Regions from separate parts of the Streptomyces sp. NPDC058796 genome, predicted to be linked through region 1. Evidence: riboswitches for the same ligand, from Rfam matches in the RefSeq annotation. Region 1 holds a riboswitch; each other region holds the start of a gene.
The links. A riboswitch is a leader RNA that binds a small molecule or an ion and turns the genes downstream of it on or off. The one in region 1 is predicted to bind cobalamin.
Positions count from the first base shown of each region.

Region 2: another riboswitch for cobalamin. It lies ahead of ACFW47_RS25950 ((2Fe-2S) ferredoxin domain-containing protein); the one in region 1 lies ahead of ACFW47_RS33470 (ribonucleoside-diphosphate reductase subunit alpha).
Region 3: another riboswitch for cobalamin. It lies ahead of ACFW47_RS17500 (energy-coupling factor ABC transporter permease); the one in region 1 lies ahead of ACFW47_RS33470 (ribonucleoside-diphosphate reductase subunit alpha).
Region 4: another riboswitch for cobalamin. It lies ahead of ACFW47_RS30270 (cobalamin biosynthesis protein); the one in region 1 lies ahead of ACFW47_RS33470 (ribonucleoside-diphosphate reductase subunit alpha).

Region 1 covers NZ_JBHYOP010000020.1:40,011-47,085, reverse strand. The annotation lists gene mctP (monocarboxylate uptake permease MctP) at 1-803, shown strand, start outside; gene ACFW47_RS33475 (GNAT family N-acetyltransferase) at 876-1,382, shown strand; cobalamin riboswitch at 1,443-1,604, shown strand; gene ACFW47_RS33470 (ribonucleoside-diphosphate reductase subunit alpha) at 1,727-4,099, shown strand; gene ACFW47_RS33465 (ribonucleotide-diphosphate reductase subunit beta) at 4,099-5,118, shown strand; gene ACFW47_RS33460 (hypothetical protein) at 5,031-5,276, opposite strand; gene ACFW47_RS33455 (GlxA family transcriptional regulator) at 5,369-6,343, shown strand; gene ACFW47_RS33450 (cytochrome P450) at 6,360-7,075, opposite strand, start outside.
Region 2 covers NZ_JBHYOP010000010.1:352,023-359,097, forward strand. The annotation lists gene ACFW47_RS25935 (cation transporter) at 1-575, opposite strand, end outside; gene ACFW47_RS25940 (ArsR/SmtB family transcription factor) at 578-913, opposite strand; gene ACFW47_RS25945 (ferric reductase-like transmembrane domain-containing protein) at 1,290-2,276, shown strand; cobalamin riboswitch at 2,321-2,471, shown strand; gene ACFW47_RS25950 ((2Fe-2S) ferredoxin domain-containing protein) at 2,532-2,936, shown strand; gene ACFW47_RS25955 (tellurite resistance TerB family protein) at 3,283-3,738, opposite strand; gene ACFW47_RS25960 (sporulation protein) at 3,866-4,849, opposite strand; gene ACFW47_RS25965 (hypothetical protein) at 4,945-5,163, opposite strand; gene ACFW47_RS25970 (hypothetical protein) at 5,411-5,767, shown strand; gene ACFW47_RS25975 (DUF6411 family protein) at 6,069-6,311, opposite strand; gene ACFW47_RS25980 (hypothetical protein) at 6,603-7,075, shown strand, end outside.
Region 3 covers NZ_JBHYOP010000006.1:250,340-257,414, forward strand. The annotation lists gene ACFW47_RS17480 (FAD-binding and (Fe-S)-binding domain-containing protein) at 1-2,650, shown strand, start outside; gene ACFW47_RS17485 (hypothetical protein) at 2,745-3,194, opposite strand; gene ACFW47_RS17490 (chloride channel protein) at 3,468-4,823, shown strand; gene ACFW47_RS17495 (potassium channel family protein) at 4,820-5,362, shown strand; cobalamin riboswitch at 5,416-5,602, shown strand; gene ACFW47_RS17500 (energy-coupling factor ABC transporter permease) at 5,632-6,345, shown strand; gene ACFW47_RS17505 (energy-coupling factor ABC transporter substrate-binding protein) at 6,342-6,686, shown strand; gene cbiQ (cobalt ECF transporter T component CbiQ) at 6,687-7,075, shown strand, end outside.
Region 4 covers NZ_JBHYOP010000014.1:52,106-59,180, forward strand. The annotation lists gene ACFW47_RS30250 (alpha/beta hydrolase family protein) at 1-998, opposite strand, end outside; gene ACFW47_RS30255 (class II aldolase/adducin family protein) at 1,087-1,782, opposite strand; gene ACFW47_RS30260 (anion permease) at 2,006-3,247, shown strand; gene ACFW47_RS30265 (hypothetical protein) at 3,281-3,502, shown strand; cobalamin riboswitch at 3,675-3,814, shown strand; gene ACFW47_RS30270 (cobalamin biosynthesis protein) at 3,920-4,885, shown strand; gene ACFW47_RS30275 (cobyric acid synthase) at 4,882-6,390, shown strand; gene cobN (cobaltochelatase subunit CobN) at 6,387-7,075, shown strand, end outside.

The DNA.
Region 1 (7,075 bases):
TCACCGCGACGCTGTCCTCGCGCAGCCGTGAGGTGATCCGCCGCAACACCACCATCCTGCCGCTGTACTCGCTGATGCTGGGCCTGCTGGCGCTGCTCGGCTTCATGGCGATCGCGGCCGGGGTGACGGTGGAGAACGGGCAGCTGGCGATCCCGCAGCTGTTCGAGAACATGTTCCCGGACTGGTTCGCGGGCGTGGCCTTCGCGGCGATCGGCATCGGTGCGCTGGTCCCGGCGGCGATCATGTCGATCGCCGCCGCGAACCTCTTCACCCGCAACATCTACAAGGACTTCATCAAGCCGGACGCCACCCCGGCCCAGGAGACGAAGGTCTCCAAGCTGACGTCCCTGCTGGTGAAGGTGGGCGCGCTGGTCTTCGTTCTGGGCATGGACAAGACGGTCGCGATCAACTTCCAGCTGCTGGGCGGCATCTGGATCCTGCAGACCTTCCCGGCCCTGGTCGGCGGCCTGTTCACCCGCTGGTTCCACCGCTGGGCGCTGCTCGGCGGCTGGGCGGTCGGCATGGTCTACGGCACGGTCGCCGCCTACGGTGTCGCCTCGCCGACGCAGAAGCACTTCGGCGGCTCGTCCGACGAGATTCCCGGCATCGGCGAGATCGGCTACATCGGCCTCACCGCCTTCGTGCTGAACGTCCTGGTCACGGTGGTCCTCACCTTCGTCCTGCGGGCGGTCAAGGCGCCCGACGGCGTCGACGAGACCAAGCCGAGCGACTACACGGCGGACGCCGGCGACCCCGGCGTCCAGGTGGAGCTGCCGCCGGCCACGGCGGGCTCCTCGCACTGACCTCCGGTCAGTAACGGGCCGTCGGAGAGATCCGGCGGCCCGTTGTCGTACCCGTCGGGCACACTCGTCCGCATGGACTTCACGATCCGGCGGGCGGCGGCCGACGAGTACGAGACCCTCGGCGAGATCACCGCACAGGCCTATCTCCAGGACGGCCTCCTCGACTTCGGGGAGAGCGACGCGTACCTCGGCGAGCTGCGGAACGTGGCCAAGCGGGCGGCGGCCGCCGAGGTGCTGGCCGTCGTGGCGGACGGCCGGGTGCTGGGCGGCGTGACCTTCGTGCCGTCCGGCGGCCCCATGGCCGACATCGCCCGGCCCGGCGAGGCCGAGATACGCATGCTCGCCGTCGCCCGCGAGGCCCGCGGACGCGGGGCCGGCGAGGCCCTGGTGCGGGCCTGCGTCGACCGTGCGCGGGCCGTCCAGGCCTGCACGAGCGTCGTGCTGTCGACCCAGCGCACCATGCGCACCGCCCACCGGCTCTACGAGCGGCTGGACTTCGTCCGCGCCCCCGGCCGGGACTGGAACCCGTTGCCGGAGCTGGACGACATCACCCTCCTCGCCTACGAACTGAGGCTCTGACACCGGCGCGAGACGTCCCATGACACACCACCGAGACACAACATCTGGGGGTGCTCGCGACACCCGGCACAAGATGTATGCTCGTGCTCGCTGTCGCCGCAGGGGAATCCGGTGCGAATCCGGAACTGTCCCGCAACGGTGTACATGCGTGCATCCGCACGTCTCCGCACGTGCGCGCACGCATGTCCAGTCCGAGGACCTGCCGACGGTGCGCCCGGCCGCCTTGGCCCGGGCGCCATGACGTCCGGGCCTCGTGGAGTGGGCCGGTGGACGCGACGCCGTGCGCGCTCGTGAGCTGCCCCTGCCCTCCGCCAGGCCCCGTGCCGAGCGAGGGAGTGCTCCACGTGACCATCGCGCCAGCCGATCCGGCTTCAGCGACCCCGGTGACGGCGACCGGTGAACCCGACGGACCCGGTGCCGCGCTGCTGCGGACCCTGACGGACCTGACCGCCGACCTCCCCGACGCCGACCCCGGCCGGGTCGCCGCCGCCGCGCTGCGCGGCCGGTCCGCCCGCGCGGACGAGGCCGAGCTGCGCGAGCTCGCCACCGAGGCGGCGGCGGGGCTCATCTCCGAGGACCCGGTCTACTCGAGGCTCGCCGCCCGCCTGCTGGCCATCGGCATCCGCGCGGAGGCCGCCTCGCAGGGCGTCACCTCCTTCAGCGGCTCGGTCGCCACCGGCCACCGCGAGGGCCTGATCGCCGACCGCACCGCCGCGTTCGTACGGCTGCACGCGCAGCGCCTGGACGCGCTGGTCGACCCGGCCGCCGACGACCGCTTCGGCTACTTCGGCCTGCGCACCGTGTACAGCCGCTACCTGCTCCGGCACCCGATCACCCGCCAGGTCGTCGAGACCCCCCAGCACTTCATGCTCCGCGTCGCCGCCGGACTCGCCGAGGACGACACCGCCCGCTCCGTGGACGAGGTGGCCGCGCTGTACGGCCTGATGAGCCGCCTCGACTACCTGCCCTCCTCCCCCACCCTCTTCAACTCCGGCACCCGGCACGCCCAGATGTCGTCCTGCTACCTCCTGGACTCCCCCAGGGACGAGCTGGACTCCATCTACGACCGCTACCACCAGGTCGCCAACCTCTCCAAGCACGCCGGCGGCATCGGCATCGCCTACTCCCGCATCCGCTCCCGCGGCTCCCTGATCCGTGGCACCAACGGACACTCCAACGGCATCGTCCCGTTCCTGAAGACGCTGGACGCCTCGGTCGCCGCCGTGAACCAGGGCGGCCGGCGCAAGGGCGCGGCGGCGGTCTACCTGGAGACCTGGCACGCGGACGTCGAGGAGTTCCTGGAGCTGCGGGACAACACCGGCGAGGACGCCCGCCGCACGCACAACCTGAACCTCGCGCACTGGGTGCCGGACGAGTTCATGCGCCGGGTGGACGCCGACGGGCCCTGGTCGCTGTTCTCCCCGGCCGACGTCCCCGAGCTGGTCGACCTGTGGGGCGCGGAGTTCGACGCCGCCTACCGCAGGGCGGAGGCCGCCGGACTGGCCCGCAAGACGCTGCCCGCGCGCGAGCTGTACGGCCGCATGATGCGCACCCTCGCGCAGACCGGCAACGGCTGGATGACCTTCAAGGACACCGCCAACCGCACCGCCAACCAGACGGCCGAGCCGGGCCACGTCGTCCACTCCTCCAACCTCTGCACGGAGATCCTGGAGGTCACGGACGACGGCGAGACGGCGGTCTGCAACCTGGGCTCGGTCAACCTCGGCGCGTTCGTCGACGTGACCGGGGGCGGCATCGACTGGGAGCGGCTGGACGCCACCGTCCGCACCGCCGTCACCTTCCTGGACCGGGTCGTCGACATCAACTTCTACCCGACCGAGCAGGCGGGCCGCTCCAACGCCCGCTGGCGTCCGGTCGGCCTCGGCGCGATGGGCCTCCAGGACGTCTTCTTCCAGCTCCGGCTGCCCTTCGACTCCCCCGAGGCGAAGGCCCTGTCCACCCGCATCGCCGAGCGGATCATGCTCGCCGCGTACGAGACCTCCGCCGACCTCGCGGAGCGGAGCGGCCCGTTGCCGGCCTGGGAGAAGACCCGCACCGCCCGGGGCGTGCTGCACCCCGACCACTACGGCGTCGAGCACACCTGGCCCGAACGCTGGGCGGCGCTGCGCGAGCGCATGGCCACCACCGGACTGCGCAACTCCCTGCTCCTGGCGATCGCCCCGACCGCGACCATCGCCTCCATCGCGGGCGCCTACGAGTGCATCGAGCCGCAGGTGTCCAACCTGTTCAAGCGCGAGACGCTGTCCGGCGAGTTCCTCCAGGTCAACTCCTACCTGGTGGACGACCTCAAGCGGCTCGGCGTGTGGGACGGCCGCACCCGCGAGGCGCTGCGCGAGGCGGGCGGCTCGGTGCAGGGCTTCACCTGGATCCCCGAGGACGTCCGCACCCTGTACCGCACCGCCTGGGAGATCCCGCAGCGCGGCCTGATCGACATGGCCGCCGCCCGCACCCCGTACCTCGACCAGGCCCAGTCGCTGAACCTGTTCCTGGAGACGCCGACCATCGGGAAGCTCTCCTCGATGTACGCGTACGCCTGGAAGCAGGGCCTGAAGACCACGTACTACCTGCGCTCGCGCCCGGCGACCCGCATCGCCCGCGCCGCCGCCCGGGCCACCGTGCCCGCCCAGCAGACCCCCGACCCCGAAGCGGTCGCCTGCTCCCTGGAAAACCCCGAGTCCTGCGAGGCCTGCCAGTAATGACCACCGAGACCACCACCAAGAACCTGCTCGACCCGGGCTTCGAGCTGACCCTGCGCCCCATGCGCTACCCGGACTTCTACGAGCGCTACCGGGACGCCATCAAGAACACCTGGCACGTCGAGGAGGTCGACCTCCATTCGGACGTCGCCGACCTCGCGAAGCTCAGCCCGGAGGAGCAGCACCTGATCGGCCGGCTGGTGGCCTTCTTCGCCACCGGCGACTCGATCGTGGCGAACAACCTGGTGCTGACGCTCTACAAGCACATCAACTCCCCCGAGGCGCGGCTGTACCTGTCCCGCCAGCTCTTCGAGGAGGCCGTGCACGTCCAGTTCTACCTGACGCTGCTGGACACCTACCTGCCCGACCCGGACGACCGGGCCGCCGCCTTCGCGGCCGTGGAGAACATCCCCTCGATCCGTGAGAAGGCGGAGTTCTGCTTCAAGTGGATGGACTCGGTCGAGTCGCTCGACCGTCTTCAGACGCAGGCCGACCGCCGCCGCTTCCTGCTCAACCTCATCTGCTTCGCGGCGTGCATCGAGGGCCTGTTCTTCTACGGCGCCTTCGCGTACGTCTACTGGTTCCGCAGCCGGGGCCTGCTGCACGGCCTGGCCACCGGCACCAACTGGGTGTTCCGGGACGAGACGATGCACATGTCCTTCGCCTTCGACGTGGTCGACACCGTCCGCAAGGAGGAGCCGGAGCTGTTCGACGACCGGCTCCAGCAGGAGGTCACCGACATGTTGCGGGAGGCCGTCGAGGCCGAGCTGCAGTTCGCGCGCGACCTGTGCGGTGACGGCCTCCCGGGGATGAACACCGACTCGATGCGGCAGTACCTGGAGTGCGTGGCCGATCAGCGTCTGGAGCGGCTCGGCTTCGCCCCGGTGTACGGCTCCGAGAACCCCTTCTCCTTCATGGAGCTGCAGGGCGTTCAGGAGCTGACCAACTTCTTCGAGCGGCGCCCCTCGGCGTACCAGGTGGCGGTGGAGGGCACCGTCGACCTGTCCGAGGACTTCTGAGTCTCCTTCCCCGCCCCCTCGCCCTCCCGGGCCTCCCTGAGCTGACGGTCGATGCGCCTGTCGCGCACGATGCCGATCACCGAGGGGAGGACCATGAGGACCAGGAGTCCGAAGGTCACGAGCATTCCGATCAGGGCTTCGATCTGGTTTCCGGTCATGACACCACTGTCGCGCCGGATACTCCTTACCGGGAGTGGCAGGACTGCCGCAAGGCCTCGATTTCCTGCCACTCCCGAGGCACACTGGCGGCATGCTGCAGAACGTGGCCGCCGTGCTGCTGGACGGCGTGCATCCCTTCGAACTCGGCGTCGTCTGCGAGGTCTTCGGCATCGACCGGAGCGACGAGGGCCTGCCGGGGTACGACTTCGCGGTGGTGTCGGCGGAGGGCCCGGCGCTGAGCACGCACGTCGGCGGGCTCTCCGTCTCCACGCCGTACGGGCTGGACCGGCTGGAGGAGGCCGACCTGATCGCCGTACCGGCGGGCAGCGACTACGCCCGCCGGGAGTACCCGCCCGAGCTGCTGGCCGCCCTGCGGCGGGCGGTGGACCGGGGCGCGCGGGTGCTCAGCGTGTGCTCCGGGGTGTTCGTGCTGGGCGCCGCCGGACTGCTGGACGGGCGGCGGTGCGCGGTGCACTGGCACCACGCCGAGGAGCTGGGCCGGCAGTACCCGACGGTGGCCGTCTCGCCGGACGTGCTCTACGTGGACGAGGACCCGGTGATCACCAGTGCGGGCACCGCCGCCGGCATCGACGCCTGCCTGCACATCGTGCGCAAGGAGCAGGGGCCGGAGGTCGCCAACCGTATCGCCCGGCGCATGGTCGTACCCCCGCACCGGGACGGCGGTCAGGCGCAGTACATCGAGCGGCCGCTGCCGCGCTCCTCCTGCGACACCGTCGGCGAGGTGCTGGTCTGGATGGAGCAGCACCTCGACGAGGAGGTCACCGTGGACCAGCTCGCGGCCCGGGCGCACATGTCCCCGCGCACCTTCGCCCGCCGCTTCCAGCAGGAGACCGGTACGACTCCCTACCGCTGGATACTGCGCCAGCGCGTGCTGCTGGCCCAGCGGCTGCTGGAGGCGACGGACGAGACGATGGACGCGATCGCCTGGCGCACCGGCTTCGGCACGGCGGCGGCCCTCAGGCACCAGTTCGTCAGGGCCCTGGGGACCACCCCGCACGCCTACCGGCGCACCTTCCGGGGCCCTCAGGCGGTCGGAGCGGCCTGAGCGTCACCGTGCCCTGTCACCGCGCCACGGGCCTGACCAGCAGGTCGTGCGGCCGCAGCGTGATGCCGACGCGGACCGCGTCGTTCGAGCCTGCCACCTGCTCGAAGCGGTACTTCGTGGCGAGCGCCGCCGTGATCAGGGTCAGCTGCGCCATGGAGAAGTGGTCACTGGGGCACTTGCGCTTGCCCGCGCTGAACGGCTTCATGGCGTATTTCGGCACGTTCCCCGCGCGTTCCGGCAGCCACCGGTCCGGGTCGAACTCGAGGTTGTCGGTGTACGACTTCGGATCGCGCTGGATTGCGTACGGACTGTAGATGATGTCCGCCCCGGCCGGAATGCGATAGCCACCGAGTTCGGTCTCGACGACCGCGCGGCGCGTCAATACCCATACGGCGGGCCGCAAACGCATGGCCTCGATGATGACATTGCCGGTGTGGGTGAGCTTGCGGACGTCCTCGAATGCCACGGGACGCCCGCCGGTGACCGCTTCGACTTCGTCGCGTATGCGGTCGGCATGTTCCGGGTGGTCGGCAAGTGCCTGCAGCAACCACATGATCGTGGAGGCGATGGTTTCGCTGCCGGGGGTGAGTATCGCGACCACTTGGTCGTGGATCTCCTGTTCCCCGATCGGGTCCCCATTGTCGTCCTTCGCCTCCAGCAATGCCGTCAGCAAATCGTCCGGCTTTTGACCGGATGCGCGGCGCTCGGCGATGATCTCGTCGACCAGGTGGT
Region 2 (7,075 bases), on a different contig from region 1:
AGGGCGGCGATCGGATCGGCCCAGGACCAGCCGAGGGTGGCGTTGAGGACCAGGCCGACCAGGAGCACGGCGGAGAGATAGGTGCACAGCAGGGTCTGTTTCGAGTCGGCGACCGCGGACGCGGAGCCGAGTTCACGGCCGGCCTTGCGCTGGGCGGCGGACAGGAACGGCATGATCGCCAGGGACAGGGCTGCGATGACGATGCCGGGGACGGAACGGTCGGCCTCGCCGGTGCCGACGAGAGCCCGGGCGGCGTCGAAGGTGACGTAGACGGCGAGCGCGAAGAAGGACACCGCGATGATTCGCAGGGCGGCCTGCTCGCGTGCCTCGCGGACGGCGTGGTCACGGGCGGAGAACTGCCAGGCGACCGCGGCGGCGGAGGAGACTTCGATGATCGAGTCGAGGCCGAAGCCGATCAGGGCGGTGGAGGAGGCGACCGCGCCGGCGGTGATGGCGACGATTGCCTCGATCATGTTGTAGGCGATGGTGGCGGCGACCAGCAGGCGTACGCGCTTGGCGAGGGCTTCGCGGCGGGCCTGGGACGGCCCGAGGGGTGCCGATATCCCGGCGGTCATGGTCAGCAACAGCCCTTCTCGTCGGCGTCGACGCAAGCACGGTCGGTCTCGACGGCCACCACGGCAGCGCGCAGGTCGTCCAAGGCGTGGCCGAGGCGCTCGTCGGCGAGCTCGTAGCGGGTGCGGCGCCCATCGGGCACGGTGACCACGAGACCGCAGTCGCGCAGGCAGGCCAGGTGATTGGACAGGCGGGTGCGGGAGACGCCGAGCGTGTCGGCGAGCTCGGCCGGATAGGCCGGTGCCTGGCGCAGGGCCAGCAGGACGCGGCAGCGGATCGGATCGGCGAGCGCGCGGCCGAAGCGGGCCAGCACCTCGATGTCGGAGGCAACAGTCAGCACCCCATGACAGTACATCAAATGCTGAATTCAGGGAATCCTGTACACAGTAGTCGGGTCGTTCAGCCGGGAACCAGAGGGAGGCGTGCCTCGCGTCGCGCCACCGGGCGTCCGGGCGTCCGGGCGTCCGGGCGTCCGGGCGGACGGGAGGCGCGAACCGACTGCGTATGTCAGCGAGAGGCGCCCGTATCCCCGCGACCGTGGGACGTCGACGGTCGCCCCGAGCGTGCGGCCAGGCAGGATCAGGTCTGTTCCGCGCACTGCTCGGGAAGACTCTGGCCGGATACCGCCTCGGGAGATCGCTTCCTCCTCGACCAGACTGGTTGCCTCACGCCACATGCGCACCGCTGTTGCGGCGGCCCGTGACCGGGAGGCCCTGATGACGTCAGACGCGAGGCCGGAGGAGGCCGGGGCGGCAGCCCCGCGCGGACGGCGACGGCCTCTCGGCGACCGCGTCGTGCTGCGCGGCGACCTGCGGTCCGCCCTGCCCGACGCCACCGCGGCGGTGGTGGTCACGGCGCTTGTGTTCGCCCTTCTGTGGGCGCGTATGGAGTCGGGTGCTTCGGACACGGTCGCGGTCATGCCGTTCATGGACGATGCCGGAACCTACTGGATGTACTTGCTCAGTCAGGCGTTCGGCTGGTCGGGGCTGTTGTGGGCCTGGGGCACGGTCATGCTCGGCCTGCTGCTGTCGGGACCACGGCCCACCCGGCTGCCCGTCTCCCGGCAGGTGCTGGAGCGTTGGCACCGCACCACGAGCCTGACGACGATGGCGCTGATGTTCGCGCACGCGCTGATGTTCGCCGCGGAACTCGTACGCTACGAGACGAAGGTGGACTGGGCCGAGCGGCTGTGGGTGGGCTTCGCCGACAGCTTCGTGCCGGGCTGGTACGACTCGGGCACCGGCCGGATCGCCATCCCGCTCGGTCAGGGTGCCTTGTACCTGGCGATTCCGCTGGGCCTGCTGTTCTATGTCCGGCACCGCATCGGTGCGAACACCTGGAGGCGACTGCACCGTTTCGTGATCGTCGTGTACGTGCTGAGCGTGTGGCACACACTGCTGTACGGAACCAACGTCTGGTACGGGGAGTGGCCGCGCACCGTTCTGTGGCTGCTGCAACTCCCGGTCGCCGTGCTGCTGTTGCTCCGTCTGCTCAGGCCGGCCCGGCGGGCCGAACGCCTGGGCTCCCCCGGCGGGCGCGGGAGCGGTGCCCGGCCGGGCTGGTGGCTGAGGGCGGCGGGACGGGCCGCCGCCGGAGCCGTCGTCGTAGGGCTCCTCGTCGTGGTGGTGTCCGGCCGCGACGGCGGACGGGACCGCCCGACCCATCCGCCCGCGACGACCCCGCACTCCCAGGAGACGGACTGACGGCTCGAACGGGGCGGTGGGAAGGCGTCCCGGGGTGAGATGATGTCCGGTGACAAGGCGACGGCGGACGAGGAAGCCGGTGTGAATCCGGCGCGGTCCCGCCACTGTGATCGGCGAGCGAGTCCCGACAGGCCACTGCCCGGAAACGGGCGGGAAGGCCGGGACGAGCATCGACCCGAGAGCCAGGAGACTCACGCGGTCGCCTCCTCGACGGACCACCGGGGCGGATCTCCCCGGAGAGAGGGACGGCACCGCATGCCCGCAACACCGACCGGACGAACGACAGACGACACGAGGCCAGCAACGGCCGCCGCCCCGGTACCGTGCCGCATCGTCGTGTGCCGCGACTGCTGCTGCGGCAGCGCAAAGGTGACCGGCGTCGACCACGCGACCCAGACCGAGCGCCTGCGCGCCGCGGCACCGGTACGCGTCTCCGACTGCCTCGACGTCTGCGACCAGGCCAACGTCATCGTCGTGCTGCCTTCCGCCGAAGGCCGCGCCGCCGGTGCCCGTCCCGTCTGGCTCGGGCTGGTCAACGACCCGGACGCGACCGAGGACATCGCCGCGTGGGCACGCGCGGGCGGACCGGGCGTCGCGCCCCTGCCGGACATCCTCGACCTGTACGCCATCACGCCGCCGCGACGGCGTACGGCCCCCTGACCGTACGGACGGTGAACCGGAGGACGGGGCAGGAACGTGCACGGCGCCCGTCCTCACCCGCATCCCTCACCGCCCCCCGGATGGTGGGGCCGACGGAGCAAAGCAACCGCACGGGACGGCTTCCGGGCCGGCCTTGCGGTGCCGGCCCGGCCGCCGCCACTTGTCGGCCACCGTACCCAGGAAGGAGATTGGGGTCCGCCGCCGGGGCCGGGCCGGGCGATCGCGGCTCGCCCGGCGTGGACGTCGGCGATCAGGGACTCGGTCAGCGTGTCGACCGGGGGAGCCGGCGGCGACCATTCGGCCCTCCCGGAGTACGACGGCCCGGCCGCGGCACATGGCCGCCAGGTCAGAGATCGAACTCGTGGGGTGGGAGGTCGAGGACGTAGCACGCCTCGCGAACGACGGCCTGCTCGTCCTTGTCGAAGTCGCCGTCGGCTCCGCCGATCACGATGCCGATCTGCACCACGGCCCGCGCCTCGGCGGGCTTCTCCTTCGCCTTGGCGATCTCCTGGAGGACGCTGACCTTGCCGAGCGCGAAGTCGGCGGCGAGCTTGTTGAGGTTGTCCTCGAAGCGGCGGTGCAGGTCGTCGGCGGGGAAGTTCTGCAGTACGTCGTTGGTGGCGATGAGCTGGGCGACGCGCTGCCGTTCCGAGGAGTCGACGGTGCCGTCGGCGGCGGCGACCAGCGCGCACATCGCCATGCTCGCGTCGCGGAAGGCGCCGCTCTTGAGGTCGTTCTTCTTCGCCGTGAGCTGGGTCTGCATCTGGGATGCGGACTCCTTGAAGCGGTCCCACAGGGCCATGAACACTCCAAACGGGTCAAGGGGAGCCCCTGCGCGATGCCGCTCGGGGCAGTCGAAAACTCGTGCTGTGGTCGGGAAGCGGACGGCGGAGCGGGCGGCGCGTCCCCGTACTGGGGCGGACTGCCGCTCAGTCCTCGCTCTCGTCGTCGCCCTCGAAGAAGTCCCCCACCTCGTCGACGACTTCGGCGGCGACCATGCCGCCGACGACACCGACCGCGAGGCCGGCGGCGCCGGCAGCGATCGCCGTTCCCATACCCGGGCCGGAGCGGTGGTGGTCGTCGTGATGATGCTCACCGTGTCCGTGGTGTCCGTGGTCGGCGAAAGGCGCACCGTGCCCGTAGGCGGACCGGTGCTCGACGAGCTGACGGATCCAGCCGTCGACTTCGGCCGTCCAGTCGCGGTTGTCGTGGTGGCCGACGGTGAAGCGGGTGAGCACGTCGTGGCCGGAGGAGAAGAGGCCGCCGCGCTTGTCGGCTTCCAGGACCACCTCCAGTCCTGCGGGGCCGGCCAGGAAGGTCAGTTCGATCTCGTTGACCTGGCGGGCGTACTGGGGCGCGGGGGTGAGCTCGATCTCCTGGTAGAAGGGAAGCTGCTGCCCGGTGCCGCCGATGTGTCCGTATTCGAGGTCGGCGGACTTGAAGCCGAAGCCGAGCTGCCCGAGGGCTTCCAGGATCGCTTCCTGGGCCGGCAGCGGGGCGACGGTGAGCCGGTCGAGGTCGCCGCGGTCCTTGGCACCGGCGACGGCGAGCTCGGTGCGCACGCCGAGGACGATGCCCAGAGGTTGCCCGTACAGCTCGGTGACGGGTGTCTCCCAGGGCAGTGTGACGCTGAAGGGGACGCTGCGTGACTCTTCGGCGGCCAGCCGGAAGCCGCCGCCGACGGTGAACCGGTCGAAGACGACGACGCCTTCGCTCTCACCTTCCTCGTGCTCGGCCTCGACCCGGGCCACGAGGTCGAGCGTGATGTGCTCGATGTCGAAGTCGGCCTGGCCGCCTTTGAGCTGCACCTGCCCGCTGAGTGTGCCGCCGGGCAGCACGGGGTCCGGGTCGAGGACCGTGTCGACCGTGGGGGCGCCCACGCCGAGTGAGCCGAGAAGTCGCTTGAACACCATCGTGGCGTCCACTCCTTATGCGTGCGTCTGTTTCATCAGAAAGGTGCCGTCCGCCCGCGCGGCGACGGACGGCACCACGGCCGCTGACCGGCCGGCTACTTGGCCGCTTCGAGCGCGGCGAGGGCCTGCGCCCAGCGGACGTACTTCAAGTCGGCCAGGTCCGCGACGGTTTTGACACCGAACGCCTCCCGGAGCAGCTCGCCGTCGCGGTCGGAGACACCCTTCAGCGCCGCCACGGGGGCGGCGAGTATCTCCTGCAGGCTCTTGTCCGCCCACGCCTTGTCCAGGACCTTGTCCAGGTCGATCGAGGCCATGTGTGTCTTCTCCAGAGGTGTGTGGCCCGGGCCGGCCCAGGGCTCGTTTCTACAAACGAGTAGAAGCATAGAGTTGGCTCGGGGGGCGGGGAGCGCCCTGCGGTCCGCCGCGCAGGGAAAGGCTTGAATTCGCCCCTGCGCCGCCAGGGGCCGCTTGGTTCGCAGGCCGGGGGGTCGGTCGTTGGGGGCGCAGTCCTCGACCATTGCGCACATGGTCTGTCGAGTACGCACCGCAGGGTGGTGACAGGTGAGTGCTGTGGCGCCCTGGCTGGGTGTGCTGGCCGTGTTCGTGCCGGCCGTGGGAGCCGGCTGCTTCGCGGCCCAGGAGTCCGCCCACGCCTCGGCCGGCCGGCTCGACGCCACGGTGGCCGAAGCCATCGAACTGCTGCTCCGACGCCGGGCCGCGCTCGCCGTGGTCCGCGACGGCACCGGCAGGCTCATAGCGGGGGAGTCGAGATGCTGCCCTGCACGGCGGAGTAGGGCAGCCCGGGCGAAGAACGCCCAACAGGCCATCACCGCAGCCGGAACGGATCGATCGCCCATGCCGCTCAAGACGAGCCCGGCGGCCAGAGTGAGCGCGATGGCGTGGCCCGCGTGGACCTGACGCGGGCTTCGCCGCGGGCCTCAGGCGTCTGCTGCTCGCCCCGACGACAGAGCTCCGACCGCCGGTGACCTCGGCCGGGTACGGGCCGAGGTAGGTGTGGAGCATCCGGTCCGTCCGCCGCTCGCCGCCAGGAATGTCACGGCCACCAGGCGGAGTGCAGCACGGCTGCGCGTGGCCCCAGGCATTCCCGCAGCGGAGCCACCGCGCCGCCGGGAACGGTCACATGGCTGTCACACAAAGCCAAGACCGGGAAACTGCGTCCCCGAAAGCGACCACATCAGACCACAGACCACGGCACCGGTCAGAACGGCATGTGGCCTCGGGCTCGCCGACCGGCCGACCCGCTGCGGCCGACAGCCTTGGAACTGCTGCGAAACGGCTTGCTGAGCGCTCGTCCGAGGATGCCGGGGGCCTTCCCGCCGGCCCGTGACCCGAGTCCGAGTGTGCGCTGAGTGCCGCGTTGCGGATGGTGGGACATGCGCGGCACGAGGAAAGCCAGAAGGGCGAGGACGACGCACACTGCGACGATCCCGACGATCATCATGATGGGCTCCTGAACGTGAGAGGTGTCTGTCGGTTGCCCCGCGGCCACGGGACCATGCGCGCGCTTCCGCCCGGCGCGAGGCCGCGCCGGCAGCGAGACCGCAGGACGGTGTTTCGGTCGCCCTGTCCGCACCTTCCGGCGCCTGCGCGAACCTCATGACTCGACCGGAGTCGGCACTCGTCCACAACGTCGGCCGTAAATAGGCATGTTGGTCATCATTCGGGGCATTCGGCCCAGCAGGTCGACGTGATGTGACGGCTGCTGGCACTCGTTGAGGAGATGGGGAATCGTATGCGTTACTGGGGGAGGAAGGCCGGCGCGATCGTGGTTGCCGCGGTGACGGGGAGCGTCGTCCTGGCGGGTTGTGGTGACGGCAGCGGTTCGCAGGCCAAGGGCGGCGGCGCGTCGCCGAGCGCGAGCAGAAGCGCCGACGCCCAGGAGCAGGGCACGACGGAGGTCCGGGCCGCCTACGAGAAGACAGTCGAAGCCGCTTCCGCGCGGATGACGATCAAGATGAATCTCGCCGCGGCGGGCAAGAGGATTACGTCCGACGGCGAAGGCGTCCTGGACCTGGCCAAGGGCGACAGCGTCATGACCATTACCGCGCAGGACAAGACCGTCCAGCAACGCGTGATCGACCAGGTTCTCTACCAGAAGGTGCCGGGCCAGAAGGCCCCGGGCGGCAAGCCCTGGATCAGGATCGACCTGGAGAAGGTCGCCGGGCAGCAGGGCCTGGGCAACCAGCAGGTCGGTGACCCGGCCCG
Region 3 (7,075 bases), on a different contig from region 1:
CAACAACTCCTGCGGCGCCACCGCGCAGGCGTACGGCAAGGTCGTCGACAACATCGCCCGGCTGGAGGTGCTGCTCTACGACGGGACCCGCTTCTGGTGCGGGGAGACCGGCGACGAGGAGTACGCCGGGATCGAGCGGCAGGGCGACCTGCGGGCGACCGTATACCGGCGGCTGCGCGCGCTGCGCGACACCTACGGGGACGAGATCCGCCGCCGGTTCCCACAAATCCCGCGCCGGGTGTCCGGCTACAACCTGGACTCGCTGCTGCCCGAGCACGGCTTCGACGTGGCCGGGCTGCTGGTGGGCAGCGAGTCCACGCTGGTCACCGTCCTGCGGGCGGAGCTGGAACTGGTGCCGGTGGTGAAGGAACGGGTGCTGGTGGTGCTCGGGTTCGACGCCATCGACAAGGCCGCCGACGCCGTGCCCGACATCCTGCCGCACGAACCGATCGCGCTGGAGGGCGTGGACGCCCGGCTGGTCCGGGACCAGCGGATCAAGCGCCTCAACGACAAGGCGCTCGCCGAGCTGCCAGACGGCAACGCCTACCTGCTGGCGCAGTTCGGCGGCGACACCGTCGAGGAGGCGGGCGCGCGGGCGCATCGGATGCTGGAGGCGGTGCACCGCTCCGAGCACGACGCGGACTGCTCGTTCCTCGACGACCCGGCGAACGAGCGGGCGCTGTGGCAGGTCCGGGAGGCCGGGCTCGGTGCCACCGCGCACATCCCGGGCAAGCCCGACACCTTCGAGGGCTGGGAGGACTCGGCGGTCGCCCCCGGGAAGCTGGGCGACTACCTGCGGCGGCTGCGCGCGCTCTTCGAGGAGTTCGGCTACCTGAGCGACACCGGGCCCAGTCTGTACGGGCACTTCGGGCAGGGCTGCGTGCACACCCGGATCCCGTTCGACCTGTACACCGCGGACGGGGTGGCGACGTACCGGAGGTTCATGGAGCGGGCGGCCGACCTCGTCGTGGAGTTCGGCGGGTCGCTGTCCGGGGAGCACGGCGACGGGCAGAGCCGGGGCGAGCTGCTGCCGCGGATGTTCGGGGACGAGCTGGTCGAGGCGTTCGGGCGGCTGAAGGCCGTGTTCGACCCGATGGACCGGATGAACCCGGGGAAGGTCGTCGCGCCGTACGGGCTGGACGAGAACCTGCGCCTGGGCGGCGACTGGGCCCCGTACGAGCCCCGCGACCTGCGTTTCCGCTTCCCGCACGACGGGGGGTCGTTCTCGCAGGCCGCCAACCGGTGCGTCGGGGTCGGCAAGTGCCGGCAGCACACCAGTGACGGCACGGTGATGTGCCCGTCGTACCAGGTGACCCGGGAGGAGGAGCACTCGACGCGGGGCCGGGCGCGGCTGCTGTTCGAGATGCTCGACGGGCACGGGGACGGCGCCCTGCGGGACGGCTGGCGGTCCCAGGCGGTCAAGGACGCGCTCGATCTCTGTCTGGCCTGCAAGGGGTGCAAGAAGGACTGTCCGGCGGACGTGGACATGGCCACGTACAAGGCGGAGTTCCTGTCCCACCACTACGAAGGCCGGCCGTGGCGCAGGCCCCGCTCGGACTGGTCGATGGGCTGGCTCCCGGCGCTGGCGCAGGTGGTGGGCCGCACCCGGCTCGCGCCGGTCGTCAACGCGCTCACCCACGCCCCGCTGCTGTCGAAGGCGGCCGTGCTGGTCGCCGGGGTGGCGGACCGGGAGGTGCCGCTGTTCGCGGAGCGGACCTTCGAGCAGTGGTTCGAGCGCCACGAACCGGAGGGCGACGGGCGGCGCGGGTCGGTGCTGCTGTGGCCGGACACCTTCACCAACCATTTCCACCCGCACATCGGACGGGCCGCGGTCCGGGTGCTGGAGCACGCCGGCTGGCGGGTGGAGCTGCCGTCCGAGCCGCTGTGCTGCGGGCTGACCTGGATCTCCACCGGGCAGCTGGGCACGGCGCAGAAGGTCCTCACCCGGACCGTGCGCGGCCTCGCCGAGCACGTGCGGGCGGGCGGTCTGGTGGTGGCGCTGGAGCCGAGCTGCACGGCGGTGTTCCGGGCGGACGCGGGCGAGATGTTCCCCGGCGACCAGGACGTGCGCCGGCTGGCGGAGCAGACGGTCACGCTGTCCGAGCTGCTGACCGAGCACTCCCCGGGCTACGAGCCGCCGCGGGTGCCCGAGCGGTCCGCGAAGGCGCTGGCCCAGGTGCACTGCCACCAGCACGCGATCATGGGCTGGGAGGCCGACCGGGAACTGCTGCGCCGGGCCGGGGTCGACGCCGAGCGGCTGGACTCCGGGTGCTGCGGGCTGGCCGGCAACTTCGGTTTCGAGCGGGGCCACCTGGACGTCAGCGAGGCGTGCGCGGAGCGGGTGCTGCTGCCCCGGCTGCGGGAGGAGGACGAGGCGACGGTGGTCCTCGCCGACGGGTTCAGCTGCCGCACGCAGATCCACGAGTTCGACAGCGGCGGCCACGAGGGCGTGCACCTGGCGGAGCTGCTGGCCTCGGCGCTGCCCCGGCCCGCCGGGGACACCGACGTGCCGGGCAGCGCTTACGGCACCGCGCCGGGCGCCCGGCCGACGGCGCCGGGGCGGCGGGCGAAGGCGCTGGCCCTCGCGGGTACGGGGCTGGCGGCCGTCGGCTCGGCGGCGGCCCTGAGCCGGGCCCTGCGGCATCGCTGAAGGCCCGTCCCCGGCCTGCCGACGGCGGTGACCTCCGGGAGCCGGGTACGGCTCCGGAGGGCACCGGCGGGGGACGGTTCTTCTTGACGGTTCTTCAGGCGGCCTGGTCCTGGCGGCTGGCCAGGGCCCAGATGACGAAGACGTCGATCGCCATCATGATCACGGACCAGACGGGCGAGTACGGCAGGAACAGGAACTGGGCGATCAGGCTGAGCGAGGCCAGGAAGATACCGGCGAAGCGTGCCCAGGCCATGTCCTTGAGCAGGCCGACTCCGGTGACGAGGACCAGGGCGCCCAGGATGACGTGGATGACGCCCCAGCCCGTCAGGCTGAGCTCGTAGACGTAACTGCCGACGCGGGCGTACACGTCGTCCTCGGCGATGGCCGCGATGCCCTGCAGGACGGCGAGGGCGCCGTTCAGCAGCAGCAGTACGCCCGCGAAGACGACGCCGCCGGTCACCCAGCCGCTGGAACGGTCCGCCGACCGCGGGGTGCCGGTGCCGTGCGTCGGCCTGCCGGGAGAAGGTGCGGCGTGCTGGCTCATGAGCGGAGTCCTTTCTGCGTGTCCCCCGTACGGACCTGCGCCCGTCGGCACCGCGAGGCGCCGACAGGTCATTCGAGCCTGCGGCCACCCGCACCGCCCGGCCACGCGGGTCCGCCGGACGGGTGAATCCGGCAGACGCCGCGCCCTGCCGCCCGGTCCCCGGGACGGACGCCGTGCGCGTGCGGGCCCGGGACGCCTCACGTTTACTGAGCCGCACATGCGAACGCTCGTGAGGGACCGGGTGCCGCGGGTGCGGTGGACGGAGGAGGGCCCGTGACGACGCAGCCCGCGCCGGCCAACGCGGTGCCGGGCCGGGCCGAGCAGTCCCTGCGGCGCACCCTGCTCAGCCCCGGCTATCTGCGGCTGTTGCTGCTGTGCGTGCTGCTGGGGGTGCCCATCGCGCTGGCCTGCTTCTTCTTCGTCGGGCTGCAGCACGAACTCCAGCACTGGGTGTGGACGGCGCTGCCCGAGGCGGTGGGGTACGACGCCCCGCCCTGGTGGTGGCCGCTGCCCGCGCTGGTGCTGGCGGGGCTGATCCTGGCGCCGATCGTGACCCGGATGCCGGGCGGCGGCGGTCATCTGCCGGTGAACGGGCTGGGCGGCGCGCCCGTCGGCCCCCGCGCGCTGCCCGGTGCGGTTCTGGCCGCGCTGGCCACGCTGCCCCTGGGGGTGGTACTGGGACCGGAGGCGCCGCTGATGGCCGTGGGCAGCGGGCTCGCCCTCCTGGCGGTGCGGCGGGCGGGCGCGGCCGGGGACCCGAAAGCGAGCGCGGTCCTCGCCACGGCCGGCTCCACCGCAGCGATCTCCACCATTCTCGGCGGCCCGGTGGCCGCGGCCGTGCTGCTCATCGAGGGCGCCGGGCTCGGCGGCGCCCAGCTGGTCACCCTGCTGCTGCCCTGCCTGCTGGCCAGCGCGACGGGCGCCCTGGTCTTCACCGGCTTCGGCCAGTGGACCGGCCTGAAGACCGGCGCCCTCACGCTGCACGACCTGCCGCCGGGCGCCAATCCGGACGCCGGGGACTTCCTCTGGGGCGTCCCCACGGCGGCGCTGATCGCGGTGCTGATCACACTGGCCCGCGCGCTGGGGCGGCGCACGGTCTCCTGGACGCGGGAGCACACGGCCGTCCGGACCGTCGCCTGCGCCACGGCGGTCGGCGTCTGCGTCGCCGCGTACGCCCTGATCACCGGCCGCTCCCCGGCGCAGGCGGCACTGTCCGGGCAGGCCACGCTCGCCGAGCTCGCCGCGCACCCGCACGCCTGGTCGGTGGGCGCGCTGGTGGCGCTGGTCGCGTGCAAGGGGCTGGCCTGGGGCATCGCGCTGGGCAGTCTGCGCGGCGGCCCGATCTTCCCGGCGGTGCTGCTGGGCACGGCGACGGCCCTGGCCTGCTCCGGCCTGCCCGGCTTCGGCACGACGCCGGCCCTCGCCCTCGGCATCTCCGCCGCGGCGGCCGCGGTGACGGGGCTGCCGCTGGCCAGCGCCGTGCTGGCGGTGCTGCTGATGGGCGGCGACGCGCACGACCAGATGCCGCTGATCGTCACCGGGTCGGTGGTCGCCTTCATCGTCGCCCAGGTGGCACACCGGACCGAGCCGGGCGCGGACGGGGGGCCGGCGGCCGGGGCGGTGCGGTGAGGGGGCGGTGGGCCAAGTGGCGCGCGGTGCGGCCCTGGGTGGTGCGGGCCGGGGCCGCGACGGTCGTGGTCACGGCCTATTTCCTCCTCCCCCTCGACCACCTGGGCCCGCAGCGCCCCCTGGTGAGCTGGCTGCTGTTCGCCCTGGTCCTGGCCGTCGTGGCCGTGCTGCTGCTCCGGCAGATCCGGCACGTGCTGGTCGACCGGCCGGACTCCCGTCCCGGGATGGTCCTCTCCCTGCTGATCGTCCTGTCCGTGCACGTCTTCTCCGCCACCTACTACGCCCTCGCCAAGCAGCCCGGTGAGTTCACCGGCCTCCACACCCGCGTCGACGCCCTGTACTTCACCGTCGTCACCCTGGCGACCGTCGGGTACGGCGACATCGCTCCGCGGGGCCAGTCGGCGCGGATCGTGACGGTCCTGCAGATCGCGTACAGCTTCGTGTTCCTGACCGCCGCCGCGACCGCGCTGACGCAGCGGATGCGCGACATGGTGGTGCGGCGCACGGGCCGGGGCCGGTCCGGCTCGCAGGACGGCTGAGGGGTGCGCGCCCGCCGGGCGGGAGGCCCGCTTGTCACCGCCTCGTGGGAGCACTACCGTCGTCACGCCTTGGTGAACGGGAAATCCGGTGTGATGCCGGTGCGGCCCTCGCCACTGTGAATCGGGAAGTCCGGCTCCGGCCCTCGCGGGCAGCCACTGGATCGCTTGCGATCCGGGAAGGCGGAGCACGGGCGGTGGTACCCGTAAGCCAGGAGACCGGCCAAGGCGCGTCGTCCATCCACGAGGTGCTGGAGAGGGTCTGCCGAGTCATGCACATAGCCGAGGGCTTTCTGCCTCCGGCGCACGCGATCGCCTGGGGTGTCGCGTCCGCGCCGTTCGTCGTCCACGGAGTACGGTCACTCACCCGTGAGGTCAGGGAACACCCGGAGAGCACCTTGCTCCTCGGCGCTTCCGGGGCCTTCACGTTCGTCCTGTCGGCCCTGAAACTGCCATCCGTCACCGGGAGTTGCTCCCACCCGACCGGCACCGGTCTGGGCGCGATCCTCTTCCGGCCGCCGGTCATGGCGGTACTGGGCACCATCACCCTGCTCTTCCAGGCGCTGCTGCTCGCGCACGGCGGGCTGACCACGCTCGGCGCCAACGTCTTCTCGATGGCGATCGTCGGCCCCTGGGCCGGGTACGGCGTCTACCGGCTGCTGCGCCGCTGCGACGTGCCGCTGATGGTCACCGTGTTCTGCGGGGCGTTCGTCGCCGACCTGTCCACGTACTGCGTCACCAGCGTGCAGCTGGCGCTGGCCTTCCCCGATCCGGGCAGCGGGTTCCTGGGCTCGCTCGGCAAGTTCGGGTCCGTCTTCGCCGTCACCCAGATCCCGCTGGCGGTGAGCGAGGGCCTGCTCACCGTGATCGTCATGCGGCTGCTGGTGCAGTCCAGCAAGGGGGAACTGACCCGGCTGGGCGTCCTGCTGACGAAGCCGGGGACCGCGGGGTCCGAGGAGACCGAGGGACAGGCGGTGGCCCGATGAGCCGGAACGCCAAGATCAACGCCCTGCTGCTGCTCGCCGTGGCGGCGCTCGCGGTACTGCCGCTGGCGCTGGGACTCGGCGACCACAAGGAGGAGCCGTTCGCCGGGGCCGACGCGGAGGCGGAGACGGCGATCACCGAGATCGAGCCGGAGTACGAGCCGTGGTTCTCGCCGCTGTACGAACCGCCCTCGGGAGAGGTCGAGTCGGCGCTGTTCGCCCTGCAGGCCGCGATCGGCGCGGGCGTGCTGGCGTACTACTTCGGGCTGCGCCGGGGGCGGCGGCAGGGCGCGGAGCGGGCGACGGCGGCTGCTGCTGTACGGGACGCTCCCGAAGGGGACTGAGTGCTGCCGATCGACGCGGCGGCGCACAGCAGTCGCTGGCGTCGCCGTCATCCCGTGGACAAGGCCGTGCTCGGGCTCGGGCTGACCGTGCTGGCGGTCTCGCTGCCGCCCTGGCCGGGTGCGGCGCTGGTGCTGGTCACGGCGCTCGCCGTGCTGCTGGGGCCGGCGGGGGTGCCCGGGCGCAGGCTGTGGCGGGCGTACCGGGTGCCGCTGGGCTTCTGCGTGACGGGGGCGCTGCCGCTGCTCGTTCAGGTCGGCGGTCCGGACAGGTTCCTGACGGCGGCGGACGGCGGACCGGTGCGCGCCGGTGAGCTGCTGCTGCGCACCTCGGCGGCCTCCCTCGGGGTGCTGCTGTTCGCGTTCACCACGCCGATGTCCGACCTGCTGCC
Region 4 (7,075 bases), on a different contig from region 1:
CGGCGGGAGAGGCGCCAGGAGGAGACCGCGTCGTCGGGGCCGTGGAAGATCAGGGTGGGGACCGCCGGGCGGTAGAGGCCCGCGGTCCCCGCGTCGTGGTCGGCGTGCAGGCCGGCGCGGCCCTGGGCGGCGCGGACCGCGAGCGGCAGGAGCGCGCCCGGGGTGCGGCGCGCGGCGGCCAGGGCGCGCAGCGTGGTCTCCCAGCTGAGGACGGGGGAGTCGAGTACGAGCCCCGCGATGCGCTCGCGTACGTCGGAGAGCGCGGCGGTGCGCAGGGCCATGGTGGCGCCGGTGGACCAGCCGAGGAGGACGACCTGGCGGGCGCCGTGGTCGACGGCGTAGCGGATGGCCGCGTCGACGTCGCGCCACTCGGTCTCGCCGAAGTGGTGCAGGCCGTCGGGCGAGGGCGGGGCACCGACGTCGCCGCGGTAGGCGAGGGCGAGCACCGGGACACTGCGGCGGTGCAGGGGCGCGATGAGGTTCAGGGCGTGTTCGCGGGTGGCGGCCAGGCCGTGCACGGCGATGACCCAGGTCGGCCGGGACCCGGGCAGGAACCAGGCCGGCAGCGGACCGAGTTCGCCGGGGACCTCGACGTCGGCGAACTCCAGGTCGAGGGCGGTGCCCGGGTTGCCGACGTACAGGTTCGGCGTGAACCAGGCGCGGTCGCCGGCCGTGAGGGTGCCGTGCGTGACGCGTTCCAGGCGGCGTACGACGGTGTCGGCGCCGTGATCGGCCGTGCCGAGGACCGGGCCGACGACCGCGTGGGAGCCGTCGCCGGCGAGGCCGTAGCGGCCGGGGCGCAGCGCGGCCAGGTCCCGGGTGAGGGTGATCTGGCCGGCCGCGGTGCCGTGCACGGTGAGCCTCGGTTCGGTGGGCAGGGGCCGTCCGGGCGGCGCCTTGAGCGCGGCGTCGCTGGCGAGCCGTCCGGCGGCGACGCTCGCCGCCCCTGCGGCCAGGGCTGCGGTGACGGCGGCGGCCGTCGCGGGGAGGATGCGCACGCCTTTCAGTTTCCCGGGAGGCAGCGGAGTAAGCCACCGGGACGGCGGGCGGGCGGGCCCGTTCGGATCAACGGGCCGGCGGCGGGGGTCAGGTCCGCTGCCCGTACCCGCGCAGCCGGTCCGCCGCCTCGGCCAGCTGCTCCCCGGTCAGCAGCGACGGCGACCGGCCCGGCACCGAGGAGGCCGTCAGCCACAGGCGGCACATCCACTCCAGTTGGGCGGTGCGGTCGTAGGCCTGGTCCAGGGTGGCGCCGTAGGTGAGGGTGCCGTGGTTCTGGAGCAGGCAGCCGGTGCGGCCGGTGAGGGCGCCGAGCATGTGGCGGGCCAGTTCGTCGGTGCCGTAGGCCGCGTAGGGGGCGACGCGGACGGGGCCGCCGAGCGCCGCGGTCATGTAGTGGACCGGCGGGAGCTCGGGGACGAGGAGGGAGACGGCCGTGGCGTGCACGGCGTGGGTGTGGACGACGGCGCGGGCGTCGGTGGCTCGGTAGACGGCGAGGTGCATGGGCAGTTCGCTGGTGGGGACGAGGGCTCCGAGCACCTGTCGGCCGTCAAGGTCGACGCCGGTGACGTCCTCGGGGGCCAGACGGTCGTAGGGCACACCCGAAGGGGTGACCAGCACCGTGTCGCCGACGCGTACCGAGACGTTGCCCGAGGTGCCGACCACCAGGCCGTCCGCCACCGTCCGCCGGGCCGTGGCGACGAGCGCCTCCCAGGCCGCCCTCCGGTCCCGTTCCTCTTCCGGTTCCGCTTGTCCCGCCGCCCCTCCGGCCCGCGAATACGTCACAGTCACCGTCTCCTCCCCGCCCGCTCCGGGCCCGTTTGGACCGCCGCCGACCGGCGTCGCGGCGATCCTGCCAGGCACGTCTCCGGAGAGCATCGGGGCGGACACGCGGAGGGAGGCGGTGGCGCCGGTTCCGGTCACCGTGACGCCCTGCTCAGTTCATCTTCCGTTCACCATGGTTACCTACGTTCGTCCAGCCAATGACCTCGAACGATTGCCTGGGTAAATGGAAAGCTTCTCGCTGATCCTCGCGATTGTGGTGGTGACCGCTCTCGCGTTCGATTTCACGAACGGTTTCCACGACACCGCCAACGCGATGGCAACGACCATTTCGACCGGTGCGCTCAAGCCCAAGGTGGCGGTGGCGATGTCCGCCGTCCTCAACCTTGTCGGCGCCTTCCTCTCCGTGGAGGTCGCCAACACGATCTCCAAGGGTCTCGTGGACGAGACCGGCATCCGTCCCGAGGTCATCTTCGCCGCCCTGGTCGGCGCGATCCTCTGGAACCTGCTGACCTGGCTGGTCGGACTCCCGTCCAGCTCCTCCCACGCCCTCATGGGCGGTCTGATCGGTGCCGCGGTCGCTTCGGCGGGCGTCGGCGCGGTCAACGGCGACGCGCTCGTCACCAAGGTGCTGATCCCCGCGATCGCCGCCCCGCTCGTCGCGGGTGTCGCGGCGATGCTCGGCGCGCGCCTGACGTACCGGCTCGGCCGCAAGGCCGACGGCAAGGCCGCCGCGAAGGGCTACCGCGCCGGGCAGATCGCCTCCGCCGGCCTGGTCTCGCTGGCCCACGGCACCAACGACGCCCAGAAGACGATGGGCATCATCACCCTCGCCCTGGTCGCCGGCGGTTCGCTCGCCCCCGACTCCGACCCGCCCATGTGGGTCATCCTGTCCGCGGGCATCGCCATCGCGCTCGGCACCTACCTCGGCGGCTGGCGCATCATCCGCACGATGGGCAAGGGCCTGACCGACCTCCAGCCGCAGCAGGGCTTCGCCGCCCAGACCAGCGCGGCGACGGTCATCCTGGCCTCCTCGCACCTCGGCTTCTCCCTCTCCACCACGCACTCGGTCTCCGGTGCGGTGATGGGCGCGGGCCTCGGCCGCAAGGGCGGTGTGGTCCGCTGGTCCACGGCCACCCGGATGTTCGTCGCCTGGGGTCTGACCCTGCCGGCCGCGGCCCTGGTCGCCGCGATCGCCGAGTGGGTCTGCCGGCTGGGTGACTGGGGCACCGCCCTGGTCGCGGTCTTCCTGGTCGCCTCCAGCGCCGCCATCTGGAAGCTCTCCCGGCGCGAGGTCGTCGACCACACCAACGTCATCGACACCGACGAGGCCGAGCAGTCCGGCGTGGTGACCCAGGCGATGGCCGCCGTGACCCCGCCCCCGGCGGGCGTGACCGAGGAGCCGGCGGCCGCCGTCGCGTCCTCCGCTTCCGAGTCCAAGGCCCCCTCGGCCACCACCACCGTCTGAGCCCGCGCCCCGGGTACGAAGGAAACGAACTCCATGAGCATCGACTGGGCAGCTCTCGGCTCCGTCTTCGGGGTCAGCCTCGTGGCCACCGTGGCCCTGGTGGGCCTGTTCACCCTCGGCATCGCCGGCCTCTCCCGCCAGGAGCGGGCCGCCGCCGAGGGCGGCTCCGCGGGCCTCGCGGTCACCGGCGCGTACGCGTGCTTCGCGGCCTGCGCGGCGGCGGTCGCGTACGGCATCTATCTGATCGTCGCCTGAGCCGGCAGGCAGCGCGGCGCACGCCGTGGTGCGGGGCGCGGGGCGGACCTCGGAGTCCGTCCCGCGCCCCGCTCTTCTCGTTCCCCGCGCACTCGTTCCCCGCGCCCGCGCACTCCGCCCGTGTGTGGGCCTTCGCACACTCCCCCCTCGCAGGTCAACGGCAAGTTGACGGGTGTTCGCGGGGCGTGGTGGACTGCCGGAGCCAATGCGGCGGCTGGAGAGGAAGCCCGGTGTGAATCCGGCGCGGTCCCGCCACTGTGACCGGGGAGTGATCCCCGGGAGCCAGGAACTCCCACCGCCGTTCTCTTCTAACCAGGGCGCGGACACCCTGAGTGAGGACCTATCACCATGCGCGGCTGCCGTTCCAGGCTCACCAGCGACACTCTTCGTCTTCCCCTCCCCGCGGCCGGTTGAGCCGTGCGCGCCGAACGCGTCTTCGCGTACGGCGCCGCCGCCGGCCTCCTCGGTGACCACCTCCTCGGCGACCCGCGCCGCGGACACCCGGTCGCCGCGTTCGGCCGTGCCGCCGGTGCCGTGGAACGGCTGCTGTGGCGTGACCACCGAGGGTGGGGCGCGCTGCACACCGTCGTGTGCGCCGGTGGCGCCGCCGCCCTCGGGCTGGCCGCCGGCCGCGCCGTACGCCACTCCCCCGCCGCCTCCGTCGCGCTGACCGCCGCCGCCACCTGGGCGGTCGTCGGCGGCACTTCGCTCGCCCGCGAGGCGGGCGCCGTCGGCCGTGCCCTGGAGGCCGGTGACGTCGAGGCGGCCCGCGCGCGGCTGCCGCACCTGTGCGGCCGGGACCCGCAGGCGCTGGACGCCGACGGGATCGCCCGGGCGGTCGTGGAGTCCGTCGCGGAGAACACCTCGGACGCGGTGGTGGGTGCCCTGGTGTGGGGCGCGTTGGGCGGGGTGCCCGGACTGCTCGGTTTCCGGGCGGTGAACACCCTGGACGCGATGGTCGGCCACAAGTCGCCCAGGTACCGCCGCTACGGCTGGGCCTCGGCCCGGCTCGACGACCTCGCGGGCTGGCCGGGCGCCCGCCTGACCGCCGTCTTGGCCACCGCGGCCGGCGGCGGTCCCCGGGGCGCCGTACGGGCCTGGCGCGCCGACGCCGCGCAGCATCCGAGCCCCAACGCCGGTCCCGTGGAGGCCTCGTTCGCGGGCGCCCTGGGCGTGCGGCTCGGCGGGACGCTCTCCTACGGCGGGCGGGTCGAGCACCGGCCGGTCCTCAACGGGGCGGCGGGGCGCCCCGTACGGGCCGGTTGCGGCGACATCGAGCGGGCCGTGCGGCTCTCCCGGCGCGTGGGCTGGCTGGCGCTCGGCGCGTGCGCGGGCGCGCGGCTGCTCGTCCGCGGGGTCATCAGGAAGGGACGTACGTCATGAACGGTGGTCTCCTCGTCGCCGGCACCACCTCCGACGCCGGCAAGAGCGTCGTCACCGCCGGGATCTGCCGCTGGCTGGTGCGCCAGGGCGTGAAGGTGGCGCCCTTCAAGGCGCAGAACATGTCCCTCAACTCGTTCGTGACGCGCGAGGGCGCCGAGATCGGGCGGGCGCAGGCCATGCAGGCCCAGGCGTGCCGGGTGGAGCCGACCGCGCAGATGAACCCGGTGCTGCTGAAGCCGGGCGGGGAGCGCAGCAGCCAGGTCGTGCTGCTCGGAAGGCCGGTCGGCGAGATGAGCGCCCGCGGCTACCACGGCGGACGGCAGCAGCGGTTGCTGGGCACCGTGCTGGACTGTCTGGCCGAGCTGCGGGGCACGTATGACGCGGTGATCTGCGAGGGGGCGGGCAGTCCGGCCGAGATCAACCTGCGCCGGACCGACATCGTGAACATGGGGATCGCCCGGGGTGCCGGGCTGCCCGTGCTGGTGGTGGGCGACATCGACCGGGGCGGGGTCTTCGCCTCGTTCTTCGGCACGGTGGCGCTGCTGGCGCCCGAGGACCAGGCGCTGGTCGCCGGGTTCCTCGTCAACAAGTTCCGCGGCGACGTCTCGCTGCTGGAGCCGGGGCTGGAGATGCTGCACGGGCTCACCGGACGGCACACGTACGGCGTCCTGCCCTTCCGGCACGGGCTCGGCATCGACGAGGAGGACGGGCTGCGCGTTTCCCTGCGCGGGACCGTGCGGGAGTCCGTCGTCGCGCCGCCGGTCGGCGAGGACGTGCTGCGGGTCGCCGTCTGCGCCGTGCCGCTCATGTCCAACTTCACGGACGTGGACGCGCTGGCCGCCGAGCCCGGTGTCGTCGTGCGGTTCGTGGACCGGCCGGAGGAGCTGGCCGACGCGGACCTCGTCATCGTGCCGGGTACGCGCGGGACGGTCCGGGCCCTGGAGTGGCTGCGGGAGCGGGGGCTCGGGGACGCCATCGCGCGCAGGGTGGCCGAGCGGCGGCCCGTCCTCGGCATCTGCGGCGGTTTCCAGCTGCTCGGCGAGCACATCGAGGACGAGGTCGAGTCCCGCGCCGGGCACGTGGACGGGCTCGGACTGCTGCCCGTGCGGGTGCGGTTCGCCCGCGAGAAGACCCTCACCCGGCCGGTCGGCGAGGCCCTCGGCGAGCACGTCGAGGGGTACGAGATCCACCACGGGGTCGCCGAAGTGACCGGCGGCGAAGCCTTCCTGGACGGCTGCCGGGTCGGCCAGACCTGGGGCACGCACTGGCACGGCTCGCTGGAGTCGGACGGCTTCCGGCGGGCGTTCCTGCGCGAGGTGGCCGCCGCCGCGGGCCGCCGCTTCGTGCCGGCCCCCGACACCTCGTTCGCCGCGCTGCGCGAGGAGCAGCTCGACCGGCTCGGCGACCTGATCGAACACCACGCGGACACGGACGCGCTGTGGCGGCTCATCGAGTCCGGCGCGCCGCAAGGACTGCCCTTCATTCCACCGGGAGCGCCCGCATGAGCACAGTGTTGTTGTTGTCGACCGCCGACACGGACCTGCTGGCGGCCCGCGCGTCGGACGCCGCCTACCGGATCGGCAACCCGACCCGGGTCGACGTGACGGAGGAGCTGCCGTCCCTCGTCGAGGGCGCGGACGTCGCCGTCGTGCGCCTGCTGGGCGGCAAGCGCGCCTGGGAGGACGGGCTCACCGCGCTGAAGGCCGCCGGCATCCCGACCGTCCTGCTGGGCGGCGAGAGCGTCCCGGACGCCGAGCTGATGGCCGAGTCGTCGGTGCCGGCCGGCGTGGTGGCGGAGGCCCTGCGCTATCTGGTCGAGGGCGGGCCCGCCAACCTCACCCAGCTCGCCCGGTTCCTGTCCGACACGGTGCTGCTGACCGGCGAGGGCTTCGAGGAACCGGAGAAGATGCCGGAGTACGGCGTCCACGGCACCCGGGACGTCGTCGAGGGCCGCCCGACGGTCGGCGTGCTCTTCTACCGCGCCCACCAGCTCAGCGGCAACACCGCCTTCGTCGACACGCTGTGCGACGCGATCGAGGCCCACGGCGCCAACGCCCTGCCCGTGTACTGCGGTTCGCTGCGCGGCGCGGACGCCGGACTGTACGAGCTGCTGGGCCGGGCCGACGCCCTGGTCGCCACCGTCCTCGCGGCCGGCGGCACGCACGCCTCGCAGGCTTCGGCGGGCGGGGA